2 regions of the Streptomyces sp. NPDC041068 genome follow, and region 2 is predicted to be linked to the other one. Evidence: riboswitches for the same ligand, from Rfam matches in the RefSeq annotation. Region 2 holds a riboswitch; the other holds the start of a gene.
What was found. Region 2 has a riboswitch for cobalamin ahead of metE (5-methyltetrahydropteroyltriglutamate--homocysteine S-methyltransferase). Riboswitches for the same ligand answer to the same signal wherever they lie in the genome.
Positions count from the first base shown of each region.

Region 1: it holds a riboswitch for cobalamin, as region 2 does, so the genes downstream of both, AB0B50_RS01010 (CoA-acylating methylmalonate-semialdehyde dehydrogenase) here and metE (5-methyltetrahydropteroyltriglutamate--homocysteine S-methyltransferase) in region 2, are expected to answer to the same signal.

Region 1 covers NZ_JBEZCG010000001.1:277,493-284,527, reverse strand. The annotation lists gene AB0B50_RS01020 (enoyl-CoA hydratase/isomerase family protein) at 1-678, opposite strand, end outside; gene AB0B50_RS01015 (acyl-CoA dehydrogenase family protein) at 675-1,859, opposite strand; gene AB0B50_RS01010 (CoA-acylating methylmalonate-semialdehyde dehydrogenase) at 1,856-3,355, opposite strand; cobalamin riboswitch at 3,569-3,749, opposite strand; gene AB0B50_RS01005 (TetR/AcrR family transcriptional regulator) at 3,786-4,388, opposite strand; gene AB0B50_RS01000 (ester cyclase) at 4,506-4,925, shown strand; gene AB0B50_RS00995 (cation diffusion facilitator family transporter) at 4,933-6,063, opposite strand; gene AB0B50_RS00990 (peptidase inhibitor family I36 protein) at 6,231-6,614, opposite strand; gene AB0B50_RS00985 (hypothetical protein) at 6,611-7,035, opposite strand, start outside.
Region 2 covers NZ_JBEZCG010000012.1:209,724-216,758, reverse strand. The annotation lists gene AB0B50_RS27610 (helix-turn-helix domain-containing protein) at 1-833, shown strand, start outside; gene metE (5-methyltetrahydropteroyltriglutamate--homocysteine S-methyltransferase) at 885-3,215, opposite strand; cobalamin riboswitch at 3,381-3,603, opposite strand; gene AB0B50_RS27600 (3-hydroxybutyryl-CoA dehydrogenase) at 3,630-4,499, opposite strand; gene aceB (malate synthase A) at 4,496-6,094, opposite strand; gene aceA (isocitrate lyase) at 6,204-7,035, opposite strand, start outside.

The DNA.
Region 1 (7,035 bases), on a different contig from region 2:
GGGCCGCTCCTCCGCGAGGGGGCCCGGCGGCGCGTCCCCGACGTACCGCGCGAGGACTTCTCGTACGGGTGTGTCGGCGAGGTCGGCGATCAGCCGGGGCAGCGACGACGACGGCACGAAGTGGTCGGCGAGGCCGCACCTGAGCGCGTCGCCCGCGGTCAGCTGCGCGCCGGTCAGGGCGAGATGGGTGCCGAGTTCGCCGGGCGCGAGGCCCAGGAGGTAGGTGCCGCCGACGTCGGGCACGAAGCCGATGCCGGTCTCGGGCATGGCCACGCGGGAGCGTTCGGTGACCACGCGCACGCCGGCGTGCGCGGAGATTCCGACGCCGCCGCCCATGACGACACCGTCCATGACGGCGACGTACGGCTTCGGGTAGCGGGCTATGCGGGCGTCGAGGCGGTACTCGTCGCGCCAGAAGGCCCGCGTCGCGTCGCCGCTGCCCGCCGTGACGTCCGCATGAATGGACCTGATGTCGCCGCCCGCGCACAGACCGCGCTCCCCCGCCCCCGTGAGCACCACGGTCTCGACGGCGGGGTCGCTCTCCCATGCGGTCAGCGCCTCGTCGACGCGGCGGACCATGGTGTGGGTGAGGGCGTTGAGGGCGCGGGGGCGGTTGAGGGTGATGTGCGCCGCGCGGCCCTCGACGCGGAGGACCACGGGGTCCTCGGCCGCGGTCATCGGACGGCCTCGGTGAGGCCGCGGGCCACGATCACGCGCATGATCTCGTTCGTTCCTTCCAGGATCTGGTGGACCCGCAGGTCCCGGACGATCTTCTCGATGCCGTACTCGCTCAAGTAGCCGTATCCGCCGTGGAGTTGGAGGGCACGGTCGGCCACGGAGTAGCCGGTGTCGGTGGCGAACCTCTTGGCCATGGCGCACAGTTCGGGGGCCCGTGGGTCGCTCCGGTCGAGGGCGTCGGCGGCCTGGCGCACCAGGGCACGGGCCGCGGAGAGCTCCGTCGCCATGTCGGCGAGCCGGAACCGCAGGGCCTGGGCGTCCAGGAGGCGCGCGCCGAACGCCTCGCGGTCGGCGAGGTGGGCGATGCTGCGGTGCAGGGCGCTCTGCGCGCCGCCCAAGGAGCAGGCGGCGATGCCGAGGCGTCCGCCGTTGAGACCGTTCATGGCGATACGGAAGCCCTCGCCCTCGGCGCCGAGGCGGCGGTCGGCGGGGATGCGTACGCCGTCGAGGAGCACCTGGCGGGTGGGCTGGGCGTTCCAGCCCATCTTGCGTTCGTCTGCACCGAAGGAGAGTCCCGCGTCGTCCCGCTCGACGACGAACGCGGAGACGCCGCCGGGTCCCTCCCCTCCGGTGCGGGCCATGACGACGTACACCTGCGAGGTGCCCGCGCCGGAGATGAACTGCTTGACGCCGGTGAGGACATAGTGGTCGCCGTCGCGTTCCGCGCGGGTGCGCAGGGCCGCCGCGTCGGATCCGGCGCCGGGCTCGGTGAGGCAGTAGCTGCCCAGCGTCTCGGCCGCGCACAGGCCGGGCAGCCAGCGGGCGCGTTGGTTCTCGTCGCCGTAGCGGTCGATCATCCAGGCGACCATGTTGTGGATGGAGAGGTATCCGGCGATGGAGGGGCAGCCGGTGGCCAGGGCCTCGAAGACGAGGGTGCCGTCGGTGCGGCCGAGCCCCGAACCGCCGTGTTCCTCGCGTACGTAGACACCACCGAGGCCCAGTGCGGCGGCCTTGCGCAGCACGTCGACGGGGAAGTGCTTGTCGCGGTCCCAGGCCACGGCGTGTGGCGCGAGGTGTTCCTCGGCGAAGTCGAGCGTGACCTCGGCGAGGGCGAGTTGGTCCTTGGTGAGGGTGAGTTGGCCCTGGGCGAGGGTGCCGGTCAGCGAAGTCATCGCGGTCATCCCATCGTCGGGATGGTGAAGTTCGCGCCTTCCCTCGCTCCCGATGGCCAGCGCGAGGTGACGGTCTTGGTGCGGGTGTAGAAGCGGATGGCGTCCGGGCCGTGCTGGTTGAGGTCGCCGAAGCCGGAGCGCTTCCAGCCGCCGAAGGTGTGGTACGCCACCGGGACCGGGATGGGGACGTTGACGCCGACCATGCCCGCGCCGACGCGGCGGGAGAAGTCGCGCGCGGTGTCGCCGTCCCGGGTGAAGATGGCGACACCGTTGCCGTAGGGGTGCTCGGTCGGCAGACGCAGGGCCGCCTCGTAGTCGGCCGCGCGCGCCACGCACAGGACGGGGCCGAAGATCTCCTCGCGGTAGATCCGCATGCGCGGCGAGACGCGGTCGAAGAGCGTGGGCCCGGCGAAGAAGCCGTCCGCGTGTCCCGGCAGGGTGAAGTCGCGTCCGTCGACGACGAGTTCGGCGCCTTCGCCCACGCCGATGTCGACGTAGCGGCGTACGCGGTCGAGCGCGTCGCGGCTGACCAGCGGCCCGAAGTCGGCCTCGGGGTCGTCGGAGCGGCCGATGCGCAGCTCGGCGACGCGCTCCTTGAGGCGGGCGACGAGCGCGTCGGCGGTCTCCTCGCCGACCGGCACGGCGACCGAGATGGCCATGCAGCGCTCGCCGGCCGATCCGTACCCGGCGCCGATGAGGGCGTCCACGGCCTGGTCGAGGTCGGCGTCCGGCATAACGATCATGTGGTTCTTGGCGCCGCCGAAGCACTGGGCGCGCTTGCCGTTCGCGGCGGCGGTGGCGTAGATGTGCGCGGCGATCGGGGTGGAGCCGACGAAGCCGAGCGCCTGGACACGGGAGTCCTCGAGGAGGGTGTCCACCGATTCCTTGCCGCCGTTGACGACGTTCAGGACACCGGGCGGAAGGCCCGCCTCCAGGAAGAGTTCGGCGAGCCTGAGCGGTACGGAGGGCGCGCGTTCGGACGGCTTGAGGATGAAGGAGTTGCCGCAGGCGAGGGCGGGCGCCGCCTTCCACAGCGGGATCATCGCGGGGAAGTTGAACGGGGTGATCCCGGCGGTGACGCCGAGCGGAACGCGCAGGGAGTGCACGTCGATGCCGGTGCCCGCGTTGTCGGTGAACTCGCCCTTGAGCAGATGCGGGATGCCTGCGGCGAACTCGACGACTTCCAGGCCGCGTTGCAGATCGCCATGGGCGTCGGCGACGGTCTTGCCGTGCTCGCTGGACAGCAGTCGGGCCAGCGACTCCCGCTCGCCCTCGACGAGTTGGAGGAACCGCAGCAGCACGCGGGCACGCCGCTGCGGATTCCACTCGCCCCACTCGCGCTGCGCGGCCTGCGCATCGGCGATCGCCGCGGTCGTCTCCGCGCGCCCGGCCAGCGGCACATGTGCTTGTACGGAACCGGAGTTGGGGTCGTAGACATCGGCGAAGAGCCCGGACGTGCCGGGCACGTGCTTGCCGCCGATGAAATGTGTCAGTTCACGGACCATGAGAGCCTGCTCTCGTCAGATGAGATCCGGGGATGGCACGGCAGACCGACGGCGGCACCGGGGTGGGGGTGCGCAGCCGAGAATGCCGTGGGACGCGAAGGCCTAAGAGCCGTCGCGGAGTTGGGTGCCGTCAGGGGCCACCGCTCGCTCCGCCGGTTCACCTGGGTCGTGGGTACGGACCGGTGCCATGCGTGTCTGCTCCATCCTCGTGGACAACACGGAACACCCCGCGGCCGGTATCCTGACTCCCGGATCAGCGCGCGTCCTCCCGCCTTCCCGACGGCACTTGTCCGTCAGTGGCGTATCGCTCTGCGAGAACGCACTCCCCGGTCACAGTGGCGGGACCGCGCCGGATTCACACCGGCTTCCCTGCACCGCGGGCTCTGGTCACGAACATATAGTTGGACGTCCTAGTAAGTCCACCCCCGCCTTACACGAAGGCCGGAAGCAGCGCCTCCACCACGGTCTCGACCGGGGGCAGGAAGTCCTCGGCCGCCGCACCGAGCAGGTAGCGGTGCATGGCCCGTTGGTGGCCCGCCCCGATGAGGAGCAGGGCCCCCGCCTTCGGATCCAGGGCGGCACCCACCCGTCCCGCCGCGCGTTCGGTGCGGAGCAGGTCGGCCACCACGCCCAGCGCCAGGTGGGGGCCCACGTCGCCACCGCGCCGCGCGAGGAGTTCGCGGAGCTGCCGGTCGGACTGCAGGGCGCCGAGCACCGGCATGATCCGGAGGTAGAAACCCTCCAGGCCGCTCACCACCGCGACCAGGTCCGCCCGCAGATCCCCGTCGGCGTCCCGGCTCCCCAGCACGACCGTCGCGTCGGAGAACACCGGCAGATGCTCGCCGATGACCGCCTCCAGCAGGCCGAGTCGGTCGCCGAAGTGGTAGAAGATGCTCGACTCCGCGACACCCGCCCGGCGCGCGATCTCCTTGGTGGACAGGGCGATTCCCGCCTCGCCGAGCACTTCGCCCGTGGTCCTCAGGACCGCCTCCCGCACCCCGGTCGACGGCCGCCCGCGCCGCGCCTGTGCCACCTCGAAATCCCCTTTCCTTATTGAGTGTTCACTCAGGAAGAGGTTAACTTACTGAGAGATCGCTCAGTAAGTCGTACGCCAGTGGTTCGGCACGCCGTCCCGGAAGGAAGACCTCTTATGTCCGGTCCCTCGCAGGAAGCACGCAAGAACTCCATCCGCAGGCTCTACAAGGCACTTGAGTCCGGCGACGTCGACGCGGCCGACGGCCTGTTCACCGACGACTTCGTCACCACCGAGGGCCTGCACCAGAACGTCCGCGGCCCCCAGGGCTTCAAGGAGGCCATCCGCGCGGTGCACGCCGCGTACACCGACCCCTCCTTCGAGATCCTGGACCTCGTGGCCGAGGACGACGCGGTGGTGGTGCGCTGGCGCATGCGGGCCCGCCACACCAGCGAACTGATGGGCGTGCCCGCCACCGGGCGCGAGGTGAGCATGGAGGCGTTCGCCCTGTTCCGCTTCGTCGGCGACCGCGTCAGCGAACGCCACGCCGTCATCGACCGCCTCGGCCTGCTCCAGCAGTTGCGGGCAACGGAGTAGGGAGGTTTCAGGTCGGTCCGTGGTGGGCCAGGGCGTGGTGCGGGTCCCGCTCGCCGTCGACGGGCGCCGGATCGGCGTGGACCAGCGCCGCGGTCAGCCGGGGCACCGCGTGCAGCAGCGCGTGCTCCGCCTCGACCGCCACGTGGTGCGCCTCGCGCACGCCGAGCGAGCCGTCCACGAGGACCGCCACCTCGGCGCGCAGCCGGTGCCCGATCCAGCGCATCCGCAGCTCGCCGACACCCCGTACACCCTCCACGTCCAGGAGGGCCCGTTCGGCCGTGTCCACCAGCGCGGGATCGACCGCGTCCATGACGCGCCGCAGGACCTCGCGGGCGGCGTCCCGCAGGACCAGCAGGATCGCGGCCGTGATGAGCAGGCCGACCACGGGGTCGGCGAGCCGAACGCCCAGGGCGGCGCCGCCCGCGCTCAGCAGCACGGCCAGCGAGGTGAACCCGTCCGTACGGGCATGGAGTCCGTCGGCGACCAGCGCGGCCGAGCCGATCTCGCGGCCGACGCGGATGCGGTACCGGGCCACGCCTTCGTTGCCGACGAAACCGACGAGGGCCGCCACCGCCACGACGGGGATGTGCTCCATGTCCCGCGGATTCAGGAGCCGTTCGACGGCCGTCCACCCGGCGAAGGCGGCCGAGGCGGCGATGGTGAGCACGATGACAAGGCCCGCGAGGTCCTCGGCCCTGCCGTATCCGTACGTGAAGCGGCGCGTCGCGGCTCGCCTCCCGAGGACGAACGCGATGCCGAGCGGCACCGCGGTCAGGGCGTCCGCGGCGTTGTGCACGGTGTCGCCGAGCAGGGCGACGGAGCCGGAGAGGACGACGACCACGGCTTGCGCGAGGGCCGTCAGCCCCAGCACGGCGAGCGACACCCAGAGCGCCCGCATCCCACGCGCCGAGCTCTCCATGGCGGTGTCGACCTTGTCGGCGCTGTCGTGGGAGTGCGGCACGAAGAGATGCCGGACACGGCGTCGAAAGCCGGATCCGGAGGAATGCGGGTGCCGATGCGGATGCGGGTGGGAATGAGAGTGGGGGTGAGGATGGGAGTGGGGGTGGGGATGAGAGTGGGGGTGGGGCTGGGGGTGTCGATGCGGGTGAGGGTGCTCGTGGTCGTGACGATCGCTCACGTGGGGCCCCTTCCGGTACGCGGACGTCCTGCACGCGGACGGCGCCCCTCATTGTGTGCGTACGAGCGCCCGCGAGGCGTACGTATGACTACACGCATGCGGCCCTCACCTGCGCATCTCTCGCACCGGCACGGTGCGGTGTCGCGGATTGTGCGACTACTGCGCCCTCAGCAGCCCATCGCCCACGTGTGGGAGTCGCCGCGGTCGTTGGCGGTGGCGTTGTAGCCGACCTCGTCACCCGGACGGAGACAGATCGTCATGTCGCCGCCGGTGGAGGGCCACTGGACGGCGTCCTCGTGGACCTGGACGTGGTCCTTGACGCCCGGCCCGGAGATCCCGTGGTTCGCCCAGGAGGAGTCCGCGTCGGCGATCCAGCTCTCCCACCATTCGTCGTCGCCCGAGGCGTTCATGCGCTGGCCGCCGAAGTTGGCCTCGGTCCAGACGCAGAAGTTGCCGCTCGGGCAGTCCGCCGCCGACGCGGGTGCGGCCGTGGTCAGGCCCGTGCCGGTGGCGAGCAGGACGGCGGCGAGCAGGGCTACGGGGTGTTTCATGAAGGGGTCCTTTCCTTGCCTACTGCGGTGAGTGAGTCGTGCTGCGCGGACGGTCCGTCGAGTTCTGCGGTGAGCAGTTCCCGCGCCTCGGCGAGTGCGTGCGCGCGCAGCTCCCGGTAGGCGGCACGGTCGCTCGACGGGGCCTTGGACTTGAGGTTGTTGACGTTCGTGACCGCCCGGAACCAGCGGCGCTGGTCGCCGTAGAGACGCCGCTCGGCGGTCGCCAGGCAGCCGTCGGTGTGGTGGCCGATGACGTGCCCGCTGGGCAGCTTGAGGGTGAGCTCGGTCGGACCGGTGCCGAACAGTGCGCGTTCGACCCGCCGGGCTTCGGCCGCGTCGGATGGCGGGCGGCCGGGGCGCGGCGGCGTGAGCCCTCGATGGGTCAAACAGCGGTCGGTGAGCAGGAGTTGGGCTGCCTTGA
Region 2 (7,035 bases):
TCGCCGAGGAGTTGGACGACGTCGACCGGATCGACGACGAGAGGTATGTGACCGCCGCGCTCATCACCACGTGCGGCAGCAGCCGGGTCCCCTTCGCGGCGTCGCCGCTCACCGACGCGGCCGCGCGCGAGCGGGCCCTTGATCTGGCCCAGGCACGCGGGGCGCGGCAGGAGGCCTTCGCGGAACGGCTGCTCGCGGATCCGGCAGCGGTGCGGGCGCGGGTGCGCGGGACCCTCGAACTGTGCGCCGACGCCTTCTTCGACGCGGCCTGGGCGGGTGTCGCCGTGCGGCTCGCCACGGACCTGCGCGTCAAGAACGACCTGCACAAGCGGCAGGGCCTCGGTGCGGCACTCGCGTCGGTCTCCGGCGCGGTCGCCCTGGCGCCGGACGGGGACTGCATCGTCGTGGACAAGCTGCAGGACAAGGCGACCACCGCCGACGGCACCGGCGTCACCTTCATCCCCAGCGTCTTCGGCGGCCCGCACCTGGTGGTGGTGCACGCGCCGGGGTGGCCGCCGGTGGTGCAGTACCCCGTGGCCGAACCGGGCCCGTCGGAGCCGGTGTCGCTGGAGACGGTCACGCTACGGCTCGACGCGCTCTCCCACCCCGTACGCCTGCGACTCCTGCGCACCCTGGCGCGCGGCCCGCACACCACCGGTGAGCTGGCCGCCGCCTGGGAACTCTCGCTGCCGGAGGTCTCCCGGCATCTCGCGGTCATGCGCCGTGCGGGCCTGCTCACGGCCCGGCGGGACGGCCGCTATGTCCGGCACACCCTCAACGTGCCCGATCTGACCGCGTTGGGGGCCGACCTGCTGGCGGCCGTACTGCGCTGAGCGGTACGGCCGCCGACGCCCTCACTGGGGCAAAGGGTTCAGCGTCCGGTCCTACTTCGTCTGCTTCCCGACCCGCAGTTCCTCACGGACCGTGCGGGCGGCCGTGACCAGGCTGTCGAGCGATGCGCTGGTCTCGGGCCAGCCGCGGGTCTTCAGGCCGCAGTCGGGGTTCACCCACAGCCGCTCGGCGGGAATGGCCTCCAGGCCCGCGCGCAGCAGCTCGGCCGCTTCCTGCGCGCTGGGAACGCGCGGGGAGTGGATGTCGTAGACGCCGGGTCCCGCCTCGCGCGGGTAGCCGTGGGCGGCCAGTTCACGGGCGACCTGCATGTGCGAGCGGGCCGCCTCCAGGCTGATCACGTCGGCGTCGAGGTCGTCGATGGCCTGGACGATGTCCCCGAACTCCGCGTAACACATGTGGGTGTGGATCTGCGTGTCCGGGCGCACGCCGCTGGTGCTGAGCCGGAAGGCGTCCGTGGCCCACTCCAGGTAGGCCGGGCGGTCGGCAGCCCGCAGGGGCAGCGTCTCGCGCAGGGCGGGCTCGTCGACCTGGATCACCGAACTCCCGGAGGTCTCCAGGTCGTTCACCTCGTCGCGCAGGGCGAGGGCGACCTGACGCGCGGTGTCGCCGAGCGGCTGGTCGTCGCGGACGAAGGACCAGGCGAGCATGGTGACGGGACCGGTGAGCATGCCCTTGACCGGGCGTCCCGTCAGGGACTGGGCATACGTCGTCCAGCGCACCGTCATGGGCTCCGGGCGGGAGATGTCGCCCGCGAGGATCGGCGGGCGGACGTAGCGCGTGCCGTAGGACTGGACCCAGCCGTGCTGCGTGGCGAGGTAGCCGGTGAGCTGCTCGGCGAAGTACTGGACCATGTCGTTGCGTTCGGCCTCGCCGTGCACGAGGACGTCGAGACCGGCCTTCTCCTGGAAGGAGATGACTTCCTGGATCTCGGCCCTGATGCGTTCCTCGTAGCCGGCCGTGTCGATCCGGCCCGCGCGCAGGTCGGCGCGGGCGGTGCGCAGTTCGCCGGTCTGCGGGAAGGACCCGATGGTCGTGGTCGGCAGCAGGGGCAGGCCGAGGTGGGCCCGCTGGGCCGCGGCCCGTTCGGCGTACGGCTGGGAGCGGCGGGAGTCGGCCTCGGTGACGCCTGCGGCGCGGTCGCGCACGGCGGGGTCGCGGGTGATCGGCGAGCCCGCGCGCGAGGCCAGGTCGGCGCGGTTGGCGGCCAGTTCGGCGGCGATCGTGTCGGTGCCCTGGGCGAGGCCCTTGGCGAGCGCGACGATCTCGGTGGTCTTCTGGCGGGCGAAGGCGAGCCAGCGCAGGATCTGCGGCTCGATGTCCCGCTCGGCCGTGGCGTCGATGGGCACGTGCAGCAGGGAGCAGGACGCCGACACGTCGACCCGGTCGGCGAGACCGAGCAGGGTACCGAGGGTGGCCAGGGACTTCTCCAGGTCGTTGACCCAGATGTTGCGGCCGTTGACCACACCGGCGACCAGCCGCTTGTCGGGCAGTCCGCCGACTTCGGCCAGGGCGTCCAGGTTGGCGGCGCCGGCCTCGGTGAAGTCCAGGGCGAGGCCTTCGACCGGGGCCTTGGCGAGCACGGGCAGCGCCTCGCCGAGCCGCCCGAAGTACGTCGCCACCAGCAGCTTCGACCGGTCGGTGAGCGCGCCCAGGTCGCGGTAGGCGCGCGCGGCGGCGTTCAGCTCGGCCGGGGTGCGGTCCTGGACGAGGGCGGGCTCGTCCAGCTGAACCCACTCCGCGCCCGCCGCGCGCAGGTCGGCGAGGACCTCCGCGTACACCGGCAGGAGCCGGTCCAGGAGGGTGAGCGGGTCGAAGTCCGCGGCGACACCCGGGGCGGGCTTGGCGAGCAGGAGGTAGGTGACCGGGCCGACCAGGACGGGCCGGGCGGTCAGGCCGAGGGCGAGGGCCTCCTTGAACTCGGAGACCTGCTTGGTGGAGTCGGCCGTGAACACGGTGTCCGGGCCCAACTCGGGGACGAGGTAGTGGTAGTTGGTGTCGAACCACTTGGTCATTTCCAGCGGCGCCACGTCCTGGGTGCCGCGGGCCATGGCGAAGTAGCCGTCCAGGGGGGACGCGTCCACGGCGGCACGGTGGCGCGCGGGGATCGCGCCGACCATGACAGTGGTGTCCAGGACGTGGTCGTAGTAGGAGAAGTCGCCGGTGGGCACTTCGTGGATGCCGGCCTCGGCCAGCTGCCGCCAGTTCCTGCCGCGGAGTTCGGCGGCGGTGGACCGGAGGGCGTCGGCGGTGACGCGGCCCTTCCAGTAGCCCTCGACGGCCTTCTTCAGTTCGCGGTTCTGGCCCTGGCGGGGGTAGCCGTACACGGTGGCCCGTGCTGCCGCGGCTGCGGTCTTGCCGGTCACGGAGATCTCCTTCGCGAGATGAATCCCTGAGATCCCGGCGACGGGACGCGAGCGCGAAGGGGTGACGAATCGGGCGGGTACGGCCTCGCGCGGCAAGGCGCGGTCGTCCGCCTGATATGTACGCCGACCCGCCCACGAGGTCACCGGGATGTCCGCGCACGGGTGGTCCGCGCACGGGCAGTTGGCAGGTCTTCGGACTCGCGGGCACGTCTCGTCGTACGAGACACCTAGTGGCCGTCGCTTCCCAGGCCCTGTCTGTCGGACCCAGTGCGTATGACGGCGGTCGTTCCCGCTCACCGCTGCGGGGCAGTCCCGGATTCCCACCGGGTTCCCTCTTGCGACGCGTCCCGCCTGGCTGACGGGGCGAACCAGCTGCGTGGATCAGCCTATCGGACATCGCCGCACGTGACGACGTCAGTCTTCGCCGTACACGTGGAAGCCGCGCCTTGTCTTCCGGCCCAACAACCCAGCCTCCACCATCCGTTGCAGCAGCGGCGGCGGGGCGTACAAGGGCTCGCGGAACTCCTCGTACAGCGATTCGGCGATCGAGGCGACGGTGTCCAGGCCGATCAGGTCCGCGAGCCTCAGCGGGCCCAGCGGATGGGCGCAGCCCAGTTCCATGCCGGTGTCGATGTCCTGGGCGGTGGCGAAGCCGGACTCCGCCATGCGGATCGCCGACAGGAGGTACGGGATCAGCAGGGCGTTGACGACGAAGCCCGACCGGTCACGGGAGCGGATGACGCTCTTGCCCAGCGTCGAGGCCGCGAACTCCTCGGCGCGGCGCGCGGTTTCGGGGGCGGTGTGCAGGGAGGTGACGAGCTCCACCAGGGGCAGCACCGGCACCGGGTTGAAGAAATGCAGGCCCACGACCCGGTCCGCGCGGGTGGTCGCCATGCCGAGCCGCATCACGGGGAGCGAGGAGGTGTTGGTCGCGAGGATCGCGTCCGGGTCCTCGACGATCTTGTCGAGGGCGGCGAAGACCTCGGTCTTGGCGTCCTGGTTCTCCACGACGGCCTCGACGACCAGCTGGCGGTCGGCCAGGTCCTCCAGGCTGCCGGTGAACATCATGCGGGCGAACGCGTCCCGTGCCGCGTCCTCGGCAAGCTTGCCGCGCCGCACGGCGCGTGCCAGCGACGCCTCGACGCGCCCGCGTGCGGCGAGGGCCGCCACGGCGTCCGCCTCGCACACCACGGTGTCCAGGCCCGCTCGCGCGCACACCTCGGCTATGCCTGCGCCCATCTGTCCGCCGCCGACCACGCCGACGCGTCGAATGGCCTCGCTCATGCCTGTGCCTCCGCTTGCCGCACGAGATGCCGGGAGTAGGCATCGGGGGTGAAGAACAGCGGCAACTCGCCGCTGAGGGTGGTGCGTTCGAAGAGCGCTCGGATGTCGTCGAGGGGCGCCCAGGGGTACGCGGCACCCAGGGCGGCGAGCTCGTCGTCGAGCAGGCGTCGCACCGTTTCGCGCTCGATGACGCGGTGCCGCAGCCACTGCCAGATCTGCACGCGGGCGATCTCCGCGGTCGCCGCGTCCTCCATCAGTCCGTCCAGGGCGACGGCGCCCTGCCCGCGCAGCCAGGCGGCGAAGTAGCCGAGCGCGACGGCGATGCTGGTGCGCACGCCCTCCGGCGTCGGCGGCCCGCTGATGCGCCGCACCGACAGCAGATCCTGGGCGAAGACCTCCACGTCGTCCCTGCCGCGGTCGAGTTGGTGGGGTCTCGTGCCGAGGACCGCGTCGAAGACCTCGCGGCACACGGGCACCAGGCCGGGGTGGGCGACCCAGGAGCCGTCGAAGCCGTCCTCGGCCTCGCGCTCCTTGTCGAGACGCACCTTCGCGAACACGGCCTCGTTGGCCGCCGGGTCCCTGCCCGGCACGTGGGCGGCCATCCCGCCGATGGCGTGGGCGCCGCGCCGGTGGCAGGTGCGCACGAGCAGTTCGGTGTAGGCGCGCATGAAGGGCGCGGCCATGGTGACCTTGGCGCGGTCCGGCAGCAGGAAGTCGGTGCGGTGGCCGAACGTCTTGATCATGCTGAACAGGTAGTCCCAGCGGCCCGCGTTGAGACCGGCGCTGTGCTCGCGCAGTTCGTGGAGGATCTCCTCCATCTCGAAGGCCGCGGTGATCGTCTCGATGAGGACGGTGGCGCGGATCGTGCCGCGCGGGATGCCGAGGAGGTCCTGGGCGGTGACGAAGACGTCGTTCCACAGCCGGGCCTCGTAGCGGTTCTCCAGCTTCGGCAGGTAGAAGTACGGTCCGTGTCCCGCGTCGATCTGCCGCTGCGCGCAGTGGAAGAAGTACAGGCCGAAGTCCACGAGGGCGGCGGGCACGGACCGGCCGTCGTACGCCAGATGCTCCTCGTCCAGGTGCCAGCCGCGCGGGCGGACCATGATGGTGGCGAGGCTCTCGCGGTCCGCGAGCCGGTACTCCTTGCCCTCGGGTGTGGTGAAGTCGATCCTGCGCTCGATGGCGTCGAGCAGGTTCAGCTGACCGCCCACGATGTTCTCCCAGGTGGGGGCCGTGGCGTCCTCGAAGTCCGCCATCCACACACGGGCACCGGAGTTGAGGGCGTTCACGGTCATACGGCGGTCGGGCGGCCCGGTGATCTCGACGCGCCGGTCGGTGAGGCCCGGGGCGGGCGGGGCGACGCGCCAGGACCGGTCGGCGCGCACGGCGGAGGTGGCCCTGGGGAAGTCGAGCGGCGAGCCGCTCGCGATCCGCAGGGCCTGCCGCCGACGCTCCTTCATCAGTTCCAGGCGGCGCCCCTCGAAGGCACCGACGAGCTGCCCGACGAAGGCGAGGGCTTCGAGGGTGAGGATCTCCTCGTGGCGGGGGCCGGGGGCGGCGAGGATCTGGACGTGGTGGGTCAGTGCGATGGTGGGCATCGGGTTCTCCTGAGTAGGGGGGCGGGCGCCCCGTCAGGGGCGCGGGGAACTGCGCGACCAGCCACGACGCGCCCGCAGACGGCAAGGACCCCTGTGTTCCGGCGAGCGCCTAGTGGAACTGCTCCGCCTCGGTGGAACCGGCAAGCGCCGTGGTCGACGAGGCCGGATTCACCGCGGTGGAGACCAGATCGAAGTACCCCGTACCGACCTCCCGCTGATGCCGAACGGCAGTGAACCCGTGCTGCTGCGCCGCGAACTCCCGCTCCTGCAGGTCGACATAGGCGGTCATGCCGTGCTCGGCATAGCCGCGGGCGAGGTCGAACATGCCGTGGTTGAGGGAGTGGAAGCCGGCCAGCGTGATGAACTGGAAGCGGTAGCCCATCGCGCCGAGCTCACGCTGGAACTTGGCGATCTGGTCGTCGTCCAGCGCGGCCTTCCAGTTGAAGGACGGCGAGCAGTTGTACGCGAGCATGCGGTCCGGGTGCTCCGCGTGGATCGCCTCCGCGAACTCGCGGGCCTGGGCCAGGTCCGGGGTGCCGGTCTCCATCCAGATCAGATCGGCGTACGGGGCGTAGGCGAGGCCGCGCGCGATGACCGGCGCCATGCCGCCGCGCACCCGGTAGAAGCCTTCGGCGGTGCGTTCACCGGTGACGAACTCGGCGTCGCGCTCGTCCACATCGCTGGTCAGGAGGTTCGCGGCGAGGGCGTCCGTGCGGGCCACGATCAGCGTCGGCACGTCGGCGATGTCCGCGGCCAGACGGGCCGCGTTGAGGGTGCGGATGTGCTGGGCGGTGGGCACGAGCACCTTGCCGCCCAGGTGACCGCACTTCTTCTCCGAGGCCAGCTGGTCCTCGTAGTGGATGCCCGCGGCACCGGCGGCGATCATCGCCTTGGTCAGCTCGAAGGCGTTGAGCGGGCCGCCGAACCCGGCCTCGGCGTCG